Regions from separate parts of the Marinobacter sp. EN3 genome, predicted to be linked through region 1. Evidence: predicted binding sites of a transcription regulator. Region 1 holds the regulator's gene; each other region holds the start of a gene.
What was found. Region 1 encodes FliA, which starts transcription of late flagellar genes. Its sites were predicted from a motif close to CTAAAGTTTNNNNNNNNNNNGCCGNTAA; they were not measured.

Region 1 (4,775 bases):
TGGCCATCGGATTTTTCATCCGCCAACGCGTCCAGCAGCTGCTCGAACTCTTCGTCAGTGATATCGCCCTGATCCCCTTGCTGTCCGACATCCGCAGACGACGGCTCCTGTGCCGGGGTTGGTGCTTCCACCGCCGGTGCATCCTCGGACTCGGGTTTGGCGAGTGCATCCAGAGCTTCAATCAGTTCGTCCGGCGCGGGCGTCGGTTCTTCCCGGTTGCGGACTTCTTCGAACATGGCATTAACGTTGTCCAGCGCCTCCAGCACCACGTCCATCAGGTCCGGTGTTACCTTGCGCTTGTGATTCCGGAGAATATCAAACACGTTCTCCGCAGAGTGGCAGCAATTAACCAGTGCCTCCAGCTGAAGGAAGCCTGCGCCCCCTTTCACGGTATGGAAGCCACGGAAAATGGCGTTCAGCAGATCGCTGTCATCGGGATGCTGCTCCAGATCCACCAGCTGCTCCGACAACTTTTCGAGTATCTCGCCGGCTTCTACCAGGAAGTCCTGCAGGATCTCTTCATCAGCATCTAACGCCATGCGTCACCCTCTTTATTATCAGAATCCGAGACTGGACAGCAGATCGTCCACATCGTCCTGTCCCGAAACTACATCTTCCCGCTCATCGGCCTTGATCTGGGGCCCTACCCCTTTTTCGGCCGATTCTTCTTTTTCTTCAATCTGATGCACTGTGCCGGTCAGTTGATCAACGTGGCTGGCCATCACCACCAGACCAAGAAGGTTGTCTTCCACCTCTTTCACCAACGCGGTGACCTTCTGGATAACCTGACCGGTAAGATCCTGAAAATCCTGAGCCAGAAGGATTTCCGACAGGTTCTGGTACAGACTGTCGGAGTCTGTCGTCAGGCCAGCGAAGAACTTGTCGATGCGACCGTAAAGCTCCCGAAACTCCGCAGGCTCCATTTCACGACGGCGCAGACGCTGCCACTCATCCCGCAGGGAAACCGCTTCATCCCGCATGGCGTGAGCCACCGGCATGCTTTCCTCAACCAGATCCATGGTGCGGTTCGCCGCCTGGCTGGTCATCTGAACCACATAGGCCAGACGGTCAGAAGCGTCGCTCATCTTCGACAGCACTTCTTTCTGCTCGGCATTACGCGGGTCTATCTGGAAGTTCCGGATTGCCTCATGGAGGCTGCGGGTCAGTCGCCCCACTTCCCGATACAGACTCTGATCGCGAACCTCGCTCAGTTCATTGATCAGGGTCATCGCCTTGGCATAATTCCCGGCGTTTACATTCTCGGCCAGGTCGGAGGCCTGCTTTTGAAGCTTCTCCGCCACCTCCGGATCAAGGCCCTGATGGTTCTGTTTGGTATCACTCATGGCGAGCCATCCGACCTCTGGTTACTGGATTCGTTCGAAGATTTTCTCGATCTTTTCCTTCAGCACGGCTGCCGTGAAAGGCTTGACCACATACCCGTTCACCCCGGCCTGAGCCGCAGCCACGATCTGGTCCCGCTTAGCCTCTGCCGTTACCATCAGAACCGGCAGGTTCTTCAGGTTTTCATCAGCACGGACAGCCTTCAGAAGGTCAAAGCCCGACATGCCGGGCATGTTCCAGTCAGTCACCAGGAAGTCATACTTGCCGCTTCGGAGCATGGGCAACGCGGTGTTGCCATCGTCTGCTTCATCCGTATTGGTGAAGCCGAGATCTCGCAGCAGGTTTTTGATGATGCGTCGCATTGTGGAGAAGTCATCCACAATGAGAATTTTCATGTTCTTGTCCAATGGGACCTCCAGTCAGTAACACCCGGAATTCATTCAGCCTTTTGGAAGTCTAGCAGGCTGCTACCTTAAGCGCTTATTGTGTGGTGTTTGCGCACGTTGTAAAGCATCGTTTACCAAAAGCTACACAGCTTGCTGAGAGAGAAACACAGCACCTGGCCGATCAGTCGTTGTCACCATCCCGCCACTCGGCCAGCCGGCTGCGAAGTCGCAACGCCGCCTGGCTGTGAATCTGGCTTACCCGGCTCTCACTGACCCCTAGCACCGCACCGATTTCCTTGAGGTTGAGCTCTTCCTGGTAATACAGGCTCAATACCAGCTTTTCACGCTCAGGCAACTGCTCAATGGCGTCTGCGAGACTTCGCTGGAAAGCGCCTGAAGCAATACCGTCCAGCGGATTATCACTCGCTTCTGCTTCTTCTATCGGCAGCTCGCCGGATTCATTGAGCTCATCAAGACTAAAAAGTCTACCGCTGTTAGCGTCGGCGAGTGAGGCATGGTACTCGTCCAGACCAATGCCAAGCTCTTCAGCTACTTCGGCATCCTGGGCCTCGCGCCCGGTACGATCTTCCACCTGCTTGATAGCACTGGCGATTCGCCGGGCGTTGCGATGCACTGAGCGGGGCACCCAGTCGCCTTTGCGGATCTCATCCACCATGGCGCCGCGGATGCGAATCCCTGCGTAGGTTTCAAAGGTGGCACCTTTGCCGGAAGAATAGCGCTGCGCGGCCTCCAGCAGGCCAATCATACCGGCCTGCATAAGGTCTTCCAGCTGCACTGATGGCGGCAGCCGGGCCATGAGATGAAGGGCGATTTTCTTGACCAGCGGCGCATGCTCTTCAATCAGGGCTGAAGGGCTCCTGGCGCCGGCCTGATGGTAAATTCCCAGATGTTTCGCCAATGTCATGTATCCGGTTTTCTTGTAGGACTGGATTCAGATCAGACTTCGACGAGCCGCTCCACGAAGAATTCGAGATGCCCCCTGGGAGAGGACGGCAAAGGCCAACTGTCCACTTTTTCGGCCAGAGCCCGGATAGCCAGCGAGGCTTTCGCCCTCGGATAGGCATCCAATACCGCTTTCTGTCTTTGGACGGCTTTCTTGACGGCCTCGTCGTAAGGCACGATACCTACATATTGTAGTGCCACATCCAGAAAACGCTCGGTGACCCGGGTCAGTTTTTCAAACAGATGGCGGCCTTCCTGCTCATTGCGGACCTGGTTTGCCAGGATACGGAAGCGGTTGGTGCCATAATCCCGGTTCATCAGCTTGATCAACGCGTACGCATCGGTAATGGAAGTAGGTTCGTCGCAGACCACCAGCAGAAGTTCCTGCGAGGCCCTGAGGAAGCTGACCACCGATTCAGAAATACCTGCGGCGGTATCCACAATCAGAACGTCAATCTGGTCGCCCAGCTCACTGAAAGCGTTGATCAGGCCGGCATGTTCCATGGCGCTGAGCTGGGTCATACGCTGGGTGCCGGAGGAAGCCGGTACAATCTTGATACCACCAGGGCCATTCACCAGCACGTCTTTCAGATCACAATCGCCGCTGAGTACGTCTTGCAGATTTCGATTAGCGGTAATGCCGAGCAACACATCGATGTTGGCGAGCCCGAGATCCGCGTCCAGCAAGACAACCCGGCGCCCCTTCTGGGCCAGGGCGATACCGAGATTGACCGAAACATTGCTCTTGCCGACACCGCCCTTGCCGCCGGAAACCGCAATCACCTGAACCGGATGTGGTCTGCTCATACTGTTATCAGTCTCTTACTACGTTCTTGTACGGGCACGCGTGCCGGTGTTTTATTCTGGTCGCCAACGAGGCTCAGGCACCTTCGGCGACTGTCTGTGCGCTCTGCACGGCCTTAAGCCGTTCTACGCCCAGGCGCACTAACGGAATGGCCTCCGCCCTCTGGAGATCTTCCGGTATCTTCTGGCCATCGGTGTACCAGGCCACCGGTAAGCTGGTCTCCATAACGAACCCGAGCGCTTCGCCCAAGGTCAGGGCCTCATCAATCTTGGTCATGATGCAGCCTGCAAGGCTTGCCATCTTATAGCAATGCCACACGGATTTCATGATACGTGGCTGACTGGTGGCGGAGACCACCAGATGTGTACGGATATTGTGATCGCTGCGAGCCAACTCCGCCAGTTGTTCCTGGTAACCGCGGTCGGCACTGGTCAGGCCGGCAGTGTCAATCAGCACCAGGTGTCGATCCGATAACTCATCAAGAATGTCATCCAGGGAATGGCTCTCATCCACCACACGCACGGGCACATTCAGGATGCGGCCGAACACGAAGAGCTGCTCATGAGCGGCCACACGATAGCGGTCGGTGGTCACCAGTGCCAACGAATCCGGACCATGCTCAAGCACGTAGCGGGCCGCCAGCTTGCCAATGGTGGTGGTTTTGCCAGACCCGGTTGGCCCGACCAGGGCATAGATACCGCCGGCATCAAGCCAGTCTTCGCGACCGGTACGAACGCCGGTCGCCAGCATTTTCAGTGACTGCTTCCAGCCGTCCTCCAGACGCCCGGCCCGGTGCCGACGGGACAGAGAGCCGGCCAGCTCCGCGCCCAAACCGAACTCCTGCAGGCGCTCGGCCAATCGTTGCTGAACTGCGCTGTTGCCGGTCGGCGTGGCAGTTGCAGCCTTACCACTGACCAGATCACGCAGAGAGCTGATTTCGGCACGCATACTGGCCAGTTCATCGGCATAGCCACCGGCGCCGGATTCGCTACCCGCAAACGGCTTTGCCAGCGCTTCATCACTGGGACGTGACGCCGGAAAATCGGCAGTCTCGAAAGACAAGGACGACGCCACGCCACCTGAGGCGCCACTTCCTGCGCGCTTTTCCCGAACCTCACGAATGCGACTGCGGGACCGGTTCAGCTCCTCTTCCAGCCGACGATGCTGCTCGGCCTGCATCTCTGCCAGCCGGGAGCCGTTGGTGGCTTCAACCGCCCTATCGCCAAGACGCTGACGCGCCATGTTTTCGTCGTAGTCGAGTGCCGTCACGATCTCAACAC
Region 2 (4,775 bases), on a different contig from region 1:
CGGGCGATCGCGAAACCGGGCTTCATCAATTCTGCCGGGTCGACCGTTGCTGGCGGCGACAATCTGTTCGGCTACCGACTTGTCCAGCAGCCGGTTTTCTTCATCCAGATGATCCTGAAATTCGTCACCGGGTAACCAGCGAGCAATGAATGGTCGCTGGTCGGCCTCCGGCTCGCTGGCCCGGAAGGTGGCTTCGACCCGGTACCAGGGCCTGGGCTGGAAGTGCTCGATGGTGTTGTCTCGATCCACCACCAGGCCCAACACCGGAGTTTGCACCCGACCCACGGAGAAGACGCCCTGTTCGCCCCGGGTTTGATATCTGAGGGTATAGAATCGGGTGAGATTGATGCCATAGAGCCAGTCGGCCCGCTGTCTCGCCAGCGCAGAATGGGACAGTGGGCGGAACTCCCGGTTGTCTCGGGGGTTCTGTATGGCGCGGGCTACCGCCTTGGGGGTAAGGTCGTTGATCAGTATCCGTTTTACCGGTGCCTTGGTGCCGAGATAGCGCAGGACTTCGTCGACCAGTAGCTGGCCTTCACGGTCGGGATCACCGGCGTGGGTAATGAGATCGGCCTTGCGAATCAGAGCTTCGAGCACTTTGAATTGCAGGCGCACGCTGTCTTTGGGCACCAGTTGCCAGGGTTCGGGGAACATGGGCAGGTCTTCAATGCGCCATTTTTTCCAGGCCGGGTTATAGCGGGCCGGCTCGGCGGGCTCCAGCAGGTGGCCTATACACCAGCTTACCGTGGCAGCGTCCGGTCCTTTACCGCAGCGTATCCAGCCCTGGCCTTTCTCGTGGGGGCCGGGAAGTGCGGCGGCAATGGCTCGGGCCAGGCTTGGCTTTTCGGCGATGTACAGGTGCATGGGTATCTGGGGGTTGGTTGCTGGCAGGGGAATGTGTCGCTTTGGCGCTTTTGTGTCAAGGGCTTCGGGGTTCCGAGGCGTACTGTAGTAGACTGTTTACACAGCAGGTCGGGACATTGATGCTTAAAGTCCGGAGTAGGTGTTTTATGAAAGTACAGAAAAGCATAGAGGAAAAGCTGGTCGCGGGCTTTAACGCCAGCGTGATTTCTGTGGAGAACGAAAGCCATATGCATTCGGTGCCACCCAACTCTGAAACTCATTTCAAGGTAACGCTGGTATCAGCGGATTTTGAAGGGCAGATGAAGGTGCGCCGCCACCAGGCAATTTACAAGGTTCTGGCGGATGAACTGGCGGGGCCGGTGCATGCTCTGGCATTGCATCTGTATACGCCGGAAGAGTGGACGGCCAGTGGTCAGGCATCTCCGGCTTCGCCCAACTGTATGGGCGGGTCGAAAGGTGATGCATCAATGGACAAGAAGCTTCAACAAGGAGCTAATGGATGAGCCAGTTTTTTCAGATTCACCCGGAAACGCCGCAAAAGCGTCTGATCAAGCAGGCGGTGGAGATTTTGCGCAAGGGTGGGGTGATTGTCTATCCCACAGATTCAGGCTACGCACTGGGCTGTCACCTTGGTGACAAGCAGGCGGCAGACCGTATCAAGCGAATTCGGCGCCTGGACGACAAGCACAACTTCACCCTGGTGTGTCGTGACCTGTCAGACATCGGGGTTTATGCCAAGGTGGACAATACCCAGTATCGGTTACTGAAGAATTTCACGCCGGGCCCGTACACCTTTATTCTGGACGCGACCAGCGAGGTGCCTCGCCGGTTGCTGCATCCCAAACGGCGGTCTATCGGCATCCGGGTTCCGGACAACGAGATTGTTCGGGAATTGCTGGGTGAGCTGGGTGAGCCGATTATGAGCAGCACTTTGATTCTGCCGGGTGAAACCGAGCCGTTGACCGATCCTTACGATATTCGCGAGACCCTCGGGCATGAGCTTGATCTGATTATTGATGGCGGCTTCTGCGGTATGGAGGCTACCACGGTGGTCAACTTTACCGGTGATGTGCCTGAAGTTACGCGGGTGGGTAAGGGTGATCCGGCCCCGTTTCAGGTTTGATCTGATTAGCAGTTACCCCCGGGCTTCAGGCCCGGGTATTCAGGCTGAAGGCGTAGCGTTGCTGCGCTGTGATACCCGTCTCGGCGGGTGTGGCGGTGCGTCGAAGGCTGTCATAGCGGTGGATGACATCTTGCAGTCCATTGAACTGCTGGTTTTCGCTGAGCAGTGAATCCAGCAGGGAATTATTCACGCCATAAGCCTGATTAAGCTTGAGCGCATTATCCATAAAGTGCAGGGTGGGTTCGGTCACGCTCAAGCGGCTTAACGCCTCACCAAATCCCCGGTTGTTGTTGAGATCCTGTTGTATCCTCTCCCGCACCTGGTCGGGAATTTTGCCGTCCAGCTGAATGCTGCCTTGCTCGGTTTTGCTCACGCACAGCGCCGTTGCCGGGTGTACGTTGTATTCGGCAAGTTTGTGCCGCAGAGTTTCGCGAACGTAGGACAAATCCTGGGCTACCGTCTGTTTGTACTGGGTCAGTGGCAATTGCCGGGTTTTCTGGCTGGCCGGGTTGCGATTCTGCCATTGGGATGGTGTGAAGCGGTCGTCAGTGCTGCTCTGGGGTTCGTTTGCGGTGGCGCCTTCATTGCTTTTACCGGCGGGTACGTCAGTGCGTGGCGCACGGTTGTCCATGGCTTGCTGAAAGCGCGTGCTGGCCTGTAACAGTGATGTCAGCAATGACATGGTTATCTCCCCTGTACGGAAAATCTCTGCCGGATACCACGGAATTAGTCCGTGTCGCACCAGACCCTGCAGGTTTCGGGCCAACATGCCTTGCCTTCTGGTTTGAGTGTGCCGGGACGAATGTAAAACATTGCAAGGAATGACATAGCGGGCGCGTCCGGATGATCTGCGTCATAAAAAAATTGATGCATATCTATAAAGTTATGCGCCAATTCGCCGTCATTACTCTTGGATGTCCAGATCATCTTCCGTTGTCGGGGTCACATGAAAAAACAATACTCAATCCGTTTCCTGTTATTGGCAGCACTGGCTGCGGCTTTCACCGTCATTCTCGTGTTTACGGTTGTTTACAGCGCGCAGTCCCAGCGAGCCCACCTCGAAGAATACAGCCACAAATACGTGGATGGTCTGGCAAAGTCCTTTTTCGATGGCCTGAACACCATGATGGTGACGGGCACCATTAATAACCGTGATGTTCTGCGCGAGAAGGTGATGGCTCCCGAGGACGTACTGGATGTTCGGGTGATCCGCAGCGATCAGCTGAATGCCATGTACGGTGCTGGGAATGCTGCCGAACAACGCCGTGAGCCGCTGGACATGAAAGCGCTGGATGGTGAACGGGTAGAGCACTATTCGGAGAACGACGCGGGTCGTGTCTACACGTTGATCGAGCCGGTTATTGCCAGCGAAAACTATCAGGGCGTGAACTGCCTCGGCTGTCACCAGGCCCAGGAAGGGGACGTGCTTGGCGCTATTCGGGTCGACTATTCTTTGGCGGAGAGCGACGCGCGCCTGCAGCAGCAGTTAATGGTGAGTGGCGGTATCCAGATTCTGATCTTTGTGGTTATTTTCATACTGACTACCGTAGTGTTGGGGCGCCTGGTGTTTTCCCGCTTACGTCGGCTGCACGACCGAATGGATGAAATTTCCCGTAATTCGGATCTCTCCATTGAACTAGACGTAACCCGAAACGACGAGATCGGCTCGGTCTCTCGTGCGTTCAATCGGATGGTCGCCAAGATCCGCGCCAGCATGCATACGGTGATGGACAACGCAGAACAGGTTGAAGCGGCGGCCCGCACCATTGCCGGTAAGGCAGAGACCACCGAGCAGGAAGTGCTGGCCCAGAAAGACAATACCGACCAGGTGGCCAGTGCCACCACCGAGATGGCCGCTTCCGCGGTGCAGGTTCGAGAGAATGCGGTGACTACCGCACGGAAATCGGCCGATACCACCAAATCGGCAGAAACCGGAGAGCATCTGGCTAGAAATGCGGTTCAGGGTATTGAGTCTCTGAACGCGGAAGTCCAGAACGGTGCGCAGCGCATTGAGCAGTTGGATCAGCGGACAACGGAAATGGCCTCACGGCTGGAGCTGATTTCCGAGATTGCCGACCAGACCAACCTGTTGGCCCTGAACGCGGCGATTGAAGCGGCCAGAGCTGGTGAGCATGGCCGGGGATTTGCCGTGGTCGCAGACGAAGTCCGGGCGCTTGCCTCGCGCACTCAGGCGTCCACTGAGGAGATTCGCCAAACCATTGAGGGGCTGAAAAAAGAGGTGGTGGATTGTGTCGGTACCATGCGCCATGCCTCGGAACTTGCCCAGCATCAGGTGGATTCAATTCTGAAAGTGGAAACCGAGCTGCAAACCATTGCTGCAGCGGTGCGTGAAATCACGGGGCTGAATGAGGAAATGGAGAGTGCGGCTAACGAGCAGAGCGAAGTGTCGGACTCCATCAATCAGAACGTGATTGAAATCAGCCGCTCTGCCGAGCAGACCTCCAGCGATGCCCAGGAGACCGCGCGAATTGCAGGGGATCTGCTGGCCATGGCGGAAACCCTGCGCAAAACCATCGAGCAGTTCCGCCTGTCCCAGAGCTGAAATGGGCGATATACCGGGGCACTCAGCCCCGGTGATCAGACACAAACGGATTGGTGGCGCGTTCCTGGCCAAACGTAGACATGGGGCCGTGGCCACAGATAAAGCTAACGTCATCCCCGAGCGGGAACAGCTTTTCTCGGATAGAGTGAATCAGGGTGTTGTAATCGCCTTTCGGGAAATCCGTGCGGCCAATGGAACCATTGAACAGCACGTCACCCACCTGGG
Region 3 (4,775 bases), on a different contig from region 1:
ATGGCAGTGTTTGTATCGAGAATCTCACGGGGTAGAACCATCCGTGAAACCATCATGGCAGTCGCCATACTGGCACCCATCGCCACGACCATCTGGTTCACGTTGCTGGGTGGCTCTGGCATATACCATCAGCTGTCCGGCACGTTTGATTTGACCGACGCTTTGAACAATTTCCGGTTTGACGTCGCCACATTGACGGTTGCGCAGGCACTGCCGGGAGGCACCTGGATGGCGGCCGCAATCCTGTTGCTGACCACCATCTTTGTGGCGACAACCGGAGATTCGATGAGCTACTCCATTGCGATGGTGGGGGCCGGCCATGACGAGCCGCAACCCTGGATTCGCGTTTTCTGGGGTGGCGCCATGGCACTGATGGCCGCGATTCTTCTCTATATGGGGGCCGGTCAGATTGGGGTGTTGCAACAGTTCATTGTTATCACAGCCATTCCGGTGTCGTTGATTATTCTCCCTTCTTTGTGGACCGGTCCCCGGGCCGCATCAGCCCTGGCGAAAGAGCAGGGGCTGGCTTAGGTTTTTACTTTTCCCCTCAGGGATTTGATCTCTCCACGGCGGGTTTTGTTATCCACACGCCGCCGTTGGGAGGATTTCGTCGGCCGCGTTGGCCGGCGGGCTTTTTGCGGCTTCACTGCCTCCTGAATGAGAGTCTTGAGTCGGTTCAGCGCGTCCTCTTTGTTCTGCTCAAACGTGCGGAAAGACTGCCCCTTGATCACAATCACGCCGTCTTTACTGATGCGCTGGTCGGACAATGCCATCAAACGTTCTTTGTAAAACGGCGGCAGGGTGGAATGCAGGACGTCGAACCGGAGGTGTACGGCAGAGGCAACCTTATTCACATTCTGACCGCCGGCCCCCTGGGATCGTATCTGCGTAATCTGGATTTCCCAGTCTGCCAGTTCGACGGCATTGGATAATTTCAGCATAGTGGCACGTGTTGAGAGCTCGGATTCGAGTGTTTACGAGTATCATCCTACGCAATCCGGCAACCAATCAGAAGCGATGAACACAGGGAGACACCGAATGAAGGTGATGGTTTTAGGCGCTACCGGCCTGACCGGAGGCATGGTGGTGGAGAAGCTCCTCGAGCAGCCGGAGATATCGACTGTGATCGCTCCGGTTCGCCGGCCGATGGTCGTGGAAAATTCGAAACTGGAGCAGCGCTTCATGGATTTTGATGCGATGGAGGCTCAGCCTGACGCTTTCCAGGTGGATGTCCTGATCTGTTGCCTTGGAACGACCCTGAAAAAGGCAGGCTCCAGAGAAGCCTTTCGCAAGGTCGATCATGACTATGCATTGAAGGCAGCTCAGATGGCCCGTAACGCCGGTGCACGGGCATTGATTCTGATGTCGGCCATCGGAGCATCTTCGCAATCCCCGGTTTTCTACAATCGAGTCAAAGGAGAGCTTGAGGACAATGTCCGGGCGCTGAAATTTCCTTATCTTACGATCTACCACCCGAGCCTGTTGCTGGGGCAGCGCAAGGAGGCTCGAACGGCCGAGGCTCTTGGTGTGGCCGTCATGCCGGTTGCGAATCGGGCGTTGATCGGGCCACTGAGAAAATATCGGGCGATTGACGCGGAAGCCGTAGCGTCGGCCATGGTCAACGAGCTTGAGACCATTGGCGGAATCACTTCGGGCGGTGCAGTGGTGAGAGTGTGGGAGTACGACGATATCTTAACGATGGGCAATCGTCGCTAATGCTGTCCTTCACCTGATGTAAAATCCGGGTCACTGTTCCCGGGTGATCGATGAGGTTGATTAATGAAATATGTACTTGTTCCTTTTATGGTGTTTTCCGTACTCATGGCGACAGGTTGCAGTCGCCCGGAATCGCCCCAGGAAGTATCCGAAGCATTTTGGCAAGCTGTACTTGAAGAGGATGCTGAAGCGGCCGCAGATTATTCAACCCTGGTCGATGAAGCGGGGTTCGATGGTTTTGAACAGCAATGGCAGAACGTGAGCATTGAGTGGGGGCGTGTGGTCATTGATGACAATCTGGCTCGGGTAACCACCACCCTGAGTGGTCTGGAGGGCCGGAACGAAGCCACGGAGTCCTTAACCTATCTGGTACGTAAAGGTGACGACTGGCTGGTGGATTATTATCGCACCGGCGATGCCCTGAAACAGGGCCCGGTATGGGGAAGTCTTGTTGGGCAGCTGGAAAGACTGGGTGAAGATCTCAAGAGTCGCTGGGCAAATCAATCCGATGAGATGGCGGTAGAGCTTGAGAGGCTGGGGCGGGAGTTGCAGCAACAGGCCCAGAGTATGAATGAAGATATGTCGGCGTTGGCTGAAGAGTACGGTGACCAGCTGAGCCAGCATCTGGAAGAGCTGTCTGAATCCCTGCGGGAAGCGCTTGAATCTACTCCATCTGCAACGCCGCAGGACAAACGTACCTTGAACGAAACGGTAATCAGGCTTGAAGACCAGCGGGAGCAGTTGTCTGAAGCCAACTTGAAAACGCTTGCGGAGAGCACCGCGACCGCCGCCGAAGCCCAGCTGCAATTGAGCGAATTGAGCGAGGAGTTTGCGGCCTACAAGGCGGAATGGCGGCAACGTGTTGTCGACATGCAAGCAGAAATGGCTGAGTTTCTGGAGAATCTGAAGACCCGCTGAGCTCAGGGGGGGGGGCTCCTTGCCCTTCCATGGTGCGTATTTTTGCTGGCGCACCCCGATGGTGCGCCCTCTCATCCTTTGAATCCGGCAATTGCTACCTCCCTTCAGGTTTTGACCAGTCCGCCGGTTCAGGCCCGCTCTTTGCTTAGCTTCCTTCTGAAAGCAGGTATGTTTGCACCACATCGTTGTAGTGCAGGCATGCAGTACCGATTGAGGAAGGCGCGCTATGACTTTACGCAGTGATTCCATGAACCTTTCATCCGATGAGCGGGGCTGGTTGCCCTGGTTTGGGGCCACAGGTAAGTTGCGGATGGGATGGTCCTGTTTTTTGAACCGCCAGCAATATGCAACGAATGAAGAGATATTCGAGAGCATCGCGAAAACCCGTCGCGAAGCGCTGATTAACTGGGCAAATGGCAAGTGGGCCTTCCTTGAGGGGCTTGCGGCACGGCTTGAGGGTAGCGAAGAGGATAGCATTTCAGAGGTGCTGGATTCGGCCGTTACGCGCCTCCGGGAAATCTCCGAGCTTTTCGTTGTGAGAGAAGATGGCTCTGTTGTCGCCTCGACGGTGACCGGCAGAACCGGAGCCGCAGGTCTCATGCCCGCGGCCGTGCAACGAGGGGTGAGAGAGCGGTTTCTCCACGGGCCCTACAGTGATCCGGTCACCTTGCAGCTTGGTGCCACAACCTCCAGGTTTCATGACGATGTCACGCTGATGTTCTACCAGCCGGTCGCTCTCGCTGGCAATCAGGCAGCGGCAGTCTGTGCCCGGGTTCCGAACGATGTCATGAGTGACCTGATTCAGCGCGAAGCCGGGCACATTTTTGAAGAGTCCGGCGACAACTACATTTTCATGATCGACAGTCAGTTTGATCCGTCGATCAGACCGGGAGTTGCCCTGTCGCGCTCGCGGTTTGAAGACGCCACCTTCAGTCACGGTGACAACCTCAAAGACGGAATCCGTACGGGCTTCGGTACAGTACGGATTCGGGAACACACCGAGTTCGAAATACGTTTCACCGACCCGGCTACGGGGCAGTTGCACCCAGGGGTACGCGAAACCATGGCCCGCGGTGAAAACCTCTACGTTAAGTACCCCGGCTATTCCGACTATCGCCACATACCGGTGATTGGCAAAGGCGTGACCTTCCAGTTACCCGGGTCTCCTGATCGTTGGGGCATGATGTGTGAAGGCGACCTGGAGGAGGTGTATCGGAAACGTTCGGTCAGCTATCGACTGACGGCGCGGCTCGGGGTCCTTATGGCGCTTATCTGGGCAGCAAACGTAGCGGTTTCGGCAAGCGGTGCTCCCCTGTGGCTGGAAGCCTCCGTGAACGCGATGGTTGCGCTCCTGGGGCTTGTCATCTTCCGGGCAAGTTCCGCCAAACCATTGGCAGATAGCCTGTCATCACTTGCGGATGTCATACGAAACATTGCCGAAGGAGGCGGGAATCTGCGCCAGCGTCTCGATGTCGGCAAGACCAAGCGGGATGAGAGCGGGGATCTCGCGCGCTGGATGAACAGCTTTCTGGATACCCTCGACGGCATGGTGGGGCAGGTCATCAGTCTTGCGGGTGAATCCCGCTCCGCCAGTGAACACCTTGTGGGTCAGAACCGCCAGGCGGATGAAAAGATTCAGCAGGTGGTACACGACATAGAGCAGATGCTGAAGGGCGCAGATCTGCAGCAGAACGAAATCGAAAATGCCTCGACCACAGCGCAGGAAATGCGAGTAAGTATGGAAGATGTGGTGGCTCGCGCCAAAGATCAGTTTGCCCGTGTCAGCCGTGAAACCGAGAGCATTCGCGACGTTATCGTGCGTTCGGCCGAGGGTATCCGCGCCGCGAGTGAACGCACGGATGAGATCGGCAAGGCGGCTGAAATGATCAACGACATTGCAGCCCAGACCAATCTGCTAGCGCTCAATGCGGCCATAGAAGCGGCTCGGGCCGGTGAGGCAGGGCGAGGATTTGCAGTCGTCGCCGACGAGGTCCGGCAACTGGCCAGCAGGACAGCCCAGGCCACGACGGAAATTGATGAGCGCCTGTATCGGGTGCGGGAAGAAACTCAGCGCGCCGTAACCACGATGGAAGACGGCATGGCAGAAATGGAGACCCGTCTGGCTCAGGCCCGGGCAGCGT
Region 4 (4,775 bases), on a different contig from region 1:
GAGGAGATCAGCCGCCTGCTCCCTGCCGCCGGACAACCGCAACAAGCCCCGGAAAACCTGCGCGAGACTATTGAGGCTGTCGCCCGCAAAACCGCCGCCAACACGTCTTCCATGCGGGCTGATGTAAAGGCAGGCAGAACCACGGAAATCGACTTCATTAACGGTTACCTGGCGCGGCTCGGCCATCAACATGGCATACCGGTACAGGTGAACCAAATGCTCGCCGAACAGGTACAACAACTGAACTGACTTTTACCAGAGGGAGCAAGACCATGGGCAATCGCCTGTCGAAGATCTACACCCGAACCGGAGACGACGGTTCTACCGGCCTGGCCGATGGCAACCGTATCGCCAAAAATGCCCAGCGAGTGGAAGCCATGGGTATGGCAGATGAGCTGAATTGCCATATCGGCGTTTTGATTGAGACGCTTCCCTCTGGTGACAGTCTGATCGATACCTTCCGGCGCATTCAGCATCACCTGTTTGATCTGGGCGGCGAATTTGCCATCCCGGGCAGCAAGGTGATCAGCGACAATCACATTGAGTGGCTGGAGCAGACTCTGGACGAGTACAACACCGACCTGCCGCCGCTAAAAAACTTCATCCTGCCCGGGGGCTGCCCTGCCGCAGCACAATGTCATCTGGCACGGGCGGTCTGTCGCCGGGCCGAGCGCGTGGTGGTGGCCCTTGGCCACGAGGACTCCATCAATACTGCCTCGCGTCACTACCTGAACCGGTTATCCGATCTGCTGTTTGTCATCGCCCGGGTGCTGGCTCGCCGGGATGGCAGCCAGGAGATTCTCTGGGAGCAAAAAAAATCCGGCCTCTGAGGCCGGATTTTTCACAACAACCACAGATTACACCTTGAATGCTTCCACCAGGCGCTGAAGCGACGCGGTAAGCTCCGACATCTGTCTGGACGAAGCCAGAGTCTCTTCGGCGTTGGAGGCAGTGCTCTGGCCAAATTCGCCAATGCGCTCCACGTTGGCATTCACGTTCCTGGCCACGGCCGACTGTTCCTCCGCCGCCTGGGCAATCTGATGGCTCATATCAACGATCTCGGAAATGCCCGAGGCGATCCGATCCAGCGCTTCGGTCACTTCACCAGACTTCTGTACCGTCTTCTCCGTGGCATCGTGACTTGAGGTCATGGCAGATACCGCTTCTTTTACACCACCCTGAAGCCGGGAGATCATGCCTTCAATTTCCTCAGTGGACTTGTGGGTACGCTGAGACAATGAACGAACCTCATCCGCCACCACCGCAAAGCCACGCCCCTGTTCTCCCGCCCTCGCTGCCTCGATGGCCGCGTTCAGCGCCAGCAGGTTGGTCTGCTCGGCAATTGCTTTAATCTCAACCAGAACCTGACTGATATTGTCACTGTCCGCACTCACCCGGTTGATGACATCAACGGCGCCTGCAATCTCCGTAGCCAGCCGGTTAATGGTCGCCACCGTATCGGCCACCACTTCCCGACCCTTCTCGGTATCTTTCTCGGCATTCCCCGCACTATCCGCCACCCGGTGCGCACTCTCCGTGACTTCATTGACCGCTTCCACCATCTGGCCCATGGCCTCGTTGATCTGCCCGGTCTCTTCCATCTGTCGGGCCACGGCCTGACTGTTCGCCGAAGCGGTGTCATTCACCCGGACCGCCTGCTGATCAACATCTGCTGTTGTAGAGCCCACCGACCGGACAAGCTCAGCAATACGATCGGTCATGTTGTTGAACTCAGAGGTGAGCTCACCCAGTTCGTCCCGGTTGTTCAACCGGATATGGGTGGTCATATCGCCGGCGGCCACATTTCTTGCAGCTTCGCTGAACCGGTTGATGGCAATCCGCACAGACATAAAGAAGCCCACATAGAGGTAGACCACTACCAGCATCACAGCAATCAGCGCCACCAGAATCAGGGTGCGCTGCCCGGTCTGGCGAGCCAGGCGATCCTCAAGATTACCGGCAACCACATCGAAGATACGATCGCTGAGGGTATCGTAATATCCCATCTGCGCCGATACGGTCTCGTCAAATTCCTGCCAGGGCAGCTCCAGGCGCATAGGCGTGATGACATTCAGGTCCAGCTCATCACGGACTGTCATCAGACTCTCTTCCGTGCGGGTCAGTGCACCGCTCGCACTCTCTGCCAGCTGGGGCGACGCCTCCACAGCAACGGAAAGGGCCGGCGAAAGCAGCGAACTGCGGTTGGTCAACTGATCGTAGATTTCATTCAGGGTTTCGCTGAGTGCATAGCCCACCTGACCTTCCACCAGCGCAAAAATACCGTATGAACGGGCGCGGCCAACAACAGTGCGAGACTCAGGCAACGCAGAACGCACCAGCCCTAACAGCAGCAGGTTTTCCCGGGACGCATCCTGACCCAATCCGCTGATTTCAATGGTCGCCGGCAGCAAGGCCATCACCTTCTGCACAAACTCCTGGTAGTACTTGAACTGGGGGTCAATGTTGCCCTGATAGTTATCGTTGGCTTTGAGCGTCTCCCATTCTTCTCTTACAACCAGGATCTGCTCCTGCCAGGAGCCGGAGGTGTCAAAAGAACGCTGTGGTTCGGCGAGATCTGCCAACAGGGCATCCATGCGACTGGCCGCTTCGTTGGCTTTTTCGAGCAAGGGCTGTTCGTCTTTCAGAATGCCGGGGGCCTGATAGTCACGGTAATCCATCGCCGCCACCAGCAGGCGCTCCACCTTCTGGAGTTCTGCAAGACCTTCAATGCCGCGGGTCATGGTCTGAACCGACTGGTTAAGCCCGGAAATCACCAACCAGGAAAGCACGATGATAGGGCCAAGAAAGAGAATGCTGATGAGGCTGAATTTGTAAACCATGGGCAGCCGATTCATCAGTGCTACAGCCGGATTGATTATATAGTTCACAGAGCCCTCGCTGCTTCTAACAACTGAATCTTTATTCTTTTGTTTGATTATCGCCCGTTGCCGGAAAAACTTAATCACTATTTAGTGTTATTCTGTAATCCGTTTTTGCTTTCCGGCTAGGCCATGCCTGCGATCACCAGCAATGCAAGCGCACATATCCACACCAGCATGCTCCGGTTGAGGAGGTCCCTTATAGCGCTGAGGCTCCGCCCGCCAAAATCGGGCCACTCTTCCGGGTGCAACTCCGAAAAGCGCGCAGGATCAAGTGCATATCCAGTTAACGACCCGTTGGCGGAAATCATGAGCACATCCGCGGTCTTTTTCCCGAATCCCGGGAATACCTTGCGTATTTCCCGGGACCAGCCGGCCAGGTCACCGGCGAGCCCGAATGTGCATGACAGCAAGCGGGAAGGAATCCAGCCGATAAGCCGGGCTGCCCGCTGATAGCGTTCCCGCGCGGCCGCCTGCGGCCATTGGCCCGCCAGAGCTACAAGCCCTCGAGCCAGAAAAGCCAGCGCTATGCCGCCGACGGCATACCAGAAAACCACCAGGAAGAAACGCTCGAAAACCGAGACCATCAGCGCCCGCGACACCGACAGGTGCATGGCTTCTGGCGATAGCGCTGCTCCTCTTTCGGAGGCGGGCAGGCGCTCTTGAACATGGTGCCAGGCAGCCTGCATATCTCCGCGCCGCCAGGCATCGGAATAGGCTCGCAGCACCTTGCGCCAGCCCGGCGCTCCCATCAGTACCACCATCAGCACCAGTTCAAGCGGATACAGGGCATAGCGGTAGCCCGCCTCACTGGACAGCGCCCACGCGCCAGCGAGCGCCAGAGAAGGTAACACAACCAGCAGCGCCCCTCTCCAGACTGACCGCTCCTGACCCGCTTCTACCCGGCCCCAACGATGAAACCAGTTACGCCAGACCTCATCGCCAGCCAGGTGATCGGCGCGGTCCAGCCTGCGGCGAATCACGTACGCAATCAGAAAAACAACCAACGACATCAGGCCATCTCCTCGTTCGACAGCAGTGTCTGGAAGCGAGACCACTCAAACGCGGGCCCTGGATCGGTTTTTCGGCCCGGAGCAATATCACTGTGGCCGGCAATGCGACCCGGCGTGATTTCCGGCCAGGCTGTCATTGCCAGGAGCGCCAGACGCGCCAGCGCACGGTACTGATCATCGGTATAGGGAACGTCATCCGCACCTTCGAGCTCGATACCAATGGAGTAGTCGTTGCACTCCTCCTTACCCTGAAAACTGGAACGGCCAGCATGCCATGCCCTGTCCAGACAGCTGACAAACTGAATAACGGAACCATCCCGGCGAATCAACGCGTGTGCAGACACCTTCAGCTCTGCGATCGTTTCAAAATAGGGGTGGGCAGCAGTATCCAGACAGTTACAGAAAAAATTCTCGATGTGCGGGCCGCCAAACTGTTCCGGCGGCAGGCTGATGTTGTGAACCACCAGCAGTGAGATAGAGGAACCGTCCGGGCGGGGACCAAAATTGGGCGACGGACACCAGCGCACGCCGGGGAACCGGCCACTGGAACGCAAAAGTGCTGCCGCATCTTTCAGGGAGTGTGGGTGATGATCGTTCTGGATACTAGACAACGTGTTTCCATCGGCGCAGGGGACTCATGCAGATGATTGAATCACAAAGCGCCCATGGATGCCACGACGTCGCCGGTGCCCTGCGCGGGCACTCAGTACCGGAGATCAGTCTTTTCGGTTATGACGCAGGTTGTCGATGATGGACTCCAGCGCCCGATCAAAGATCAGGCCGTCATCCAGCATGGTGATCGCCTGCTCCTGCAGAGCAATCGCCAGGTCATCCCGATGATATTCCGCCACCTTCGCACCACTGCGGTTAACAAAGATGTACT

Region 2: a site for FliA is predicted at 2,865-2,892, ahead of Q675_RS26155 (methyl-accepting chemotaxis protein). Genes of this name have one in related genera too.
Region 3: a site for FliA is predicted at 2,737-2,764, ahead of Q675_RS28260 (methyl-accepting chemotaxis protein). Genes of this name have one in related genera too.
Region 4: a site for FliA is predicted at 2,936-2,963, ahead of Q675_RS29695 (methyl-accepting chemotaxis protein). Genes of this name have one in related genera too.

Annotation. Positions count from the first base shown of each region.
Region 1 is NZ_AXCC01000001.1:638,226-643,000, forward strand. Features, by position in the region: gene Q675_RS22515 (chemotaxis protein CheA) at 1-539, opposite strand, end outside; gene Q675_RS22520 (protein phosphatase CheZ) at 558-1,343, opposite strand; gene cheY (chemotaxis response regulator CheY) at 1,365-1,748, opposite strand; gene Q675_RS22530 (RNA polymerase sigma factor FliA) at 1,909-2,652, opposite strand; gene Q675_RS22535 (MinD/ParA family protein) at 2,685-3,497, opposite strand; gene flhF (flagellar biosynthesis protein FlhF) at 3,571-4,775, opposite strand, start outside.
Region 2 is NZ_AXCC01000020.1:49,182-53,956, forward strand. Features, by position in the region: gene Q675_RS26130 (DNA topoisomerase 3) at 1-864, opposite strand, end outside; gene Q675_RS26135 (BolA family protein) at 1,011-1,367, shown strand; gene Q675_RS26140 (L-threonylcarbamoyladenylate synthase) at 1,364-1,987, shown strand; gene Q675_RS26145 (hypothetical protein) at 2,013-2,669, opposite strand; gene Q675_RS26155 (methyl-accepting chemotaxis protein) at 2,934-4,550, shown strand; gene Q675_RS26160 (MBL fold metallo-hydrolase) at 4,573-4,775, opposite strand, start outside.
Region 3 is NZ_AXCC01000023.1:193,243-198,017, reverse strand. Features, by position in the region: gene Q675_RS28280 (BCCT family transporter) at 1-531, shown strand, start outside; gene arfB (alternative ribosome rescue aminoacyl-tRNA hydrolase ArfB) at 528-941, opposite strand; gene Q675_RS28270 (NAD(P)H-binding protein) at 1,039-1,716, shown strand; gene Q675_RS28265 (hypothetical protein) at 1,780-2,634, shown strand; gene Q675_RS28260 (methyl-accepting chemotaxis protein) at 2,861-4,775, shown strand, end outside.
Region 4 is NZ_AXCC01000027.1:28,545-33,319, forward strand. Features, by position in the region: gene Q675_RS29685 (ketopantoate reductase family protein) at 1-249, shown strand, start outside; gene Q675_RS29690 (cob(I)yrinic acid a,c-diamide adenosyltransferase) at 273-830, shown strand; gene Q675_RS29695 (methyl-accepting chemotaxis protein) at 858-2,888, opposite strand; gene Q675_RS29700 (histidine kinase) at 3,005-3,892, opposite strand; gene ampD (1,6-anhydro-N-acetylmuramyl-L-alanine amidase AmpD) at 3,892-4,503, opposite strand; gene Q675_RS29710 (DUF1631 domain-containing protein) at 4,609-4,775, opposite strand, start outside.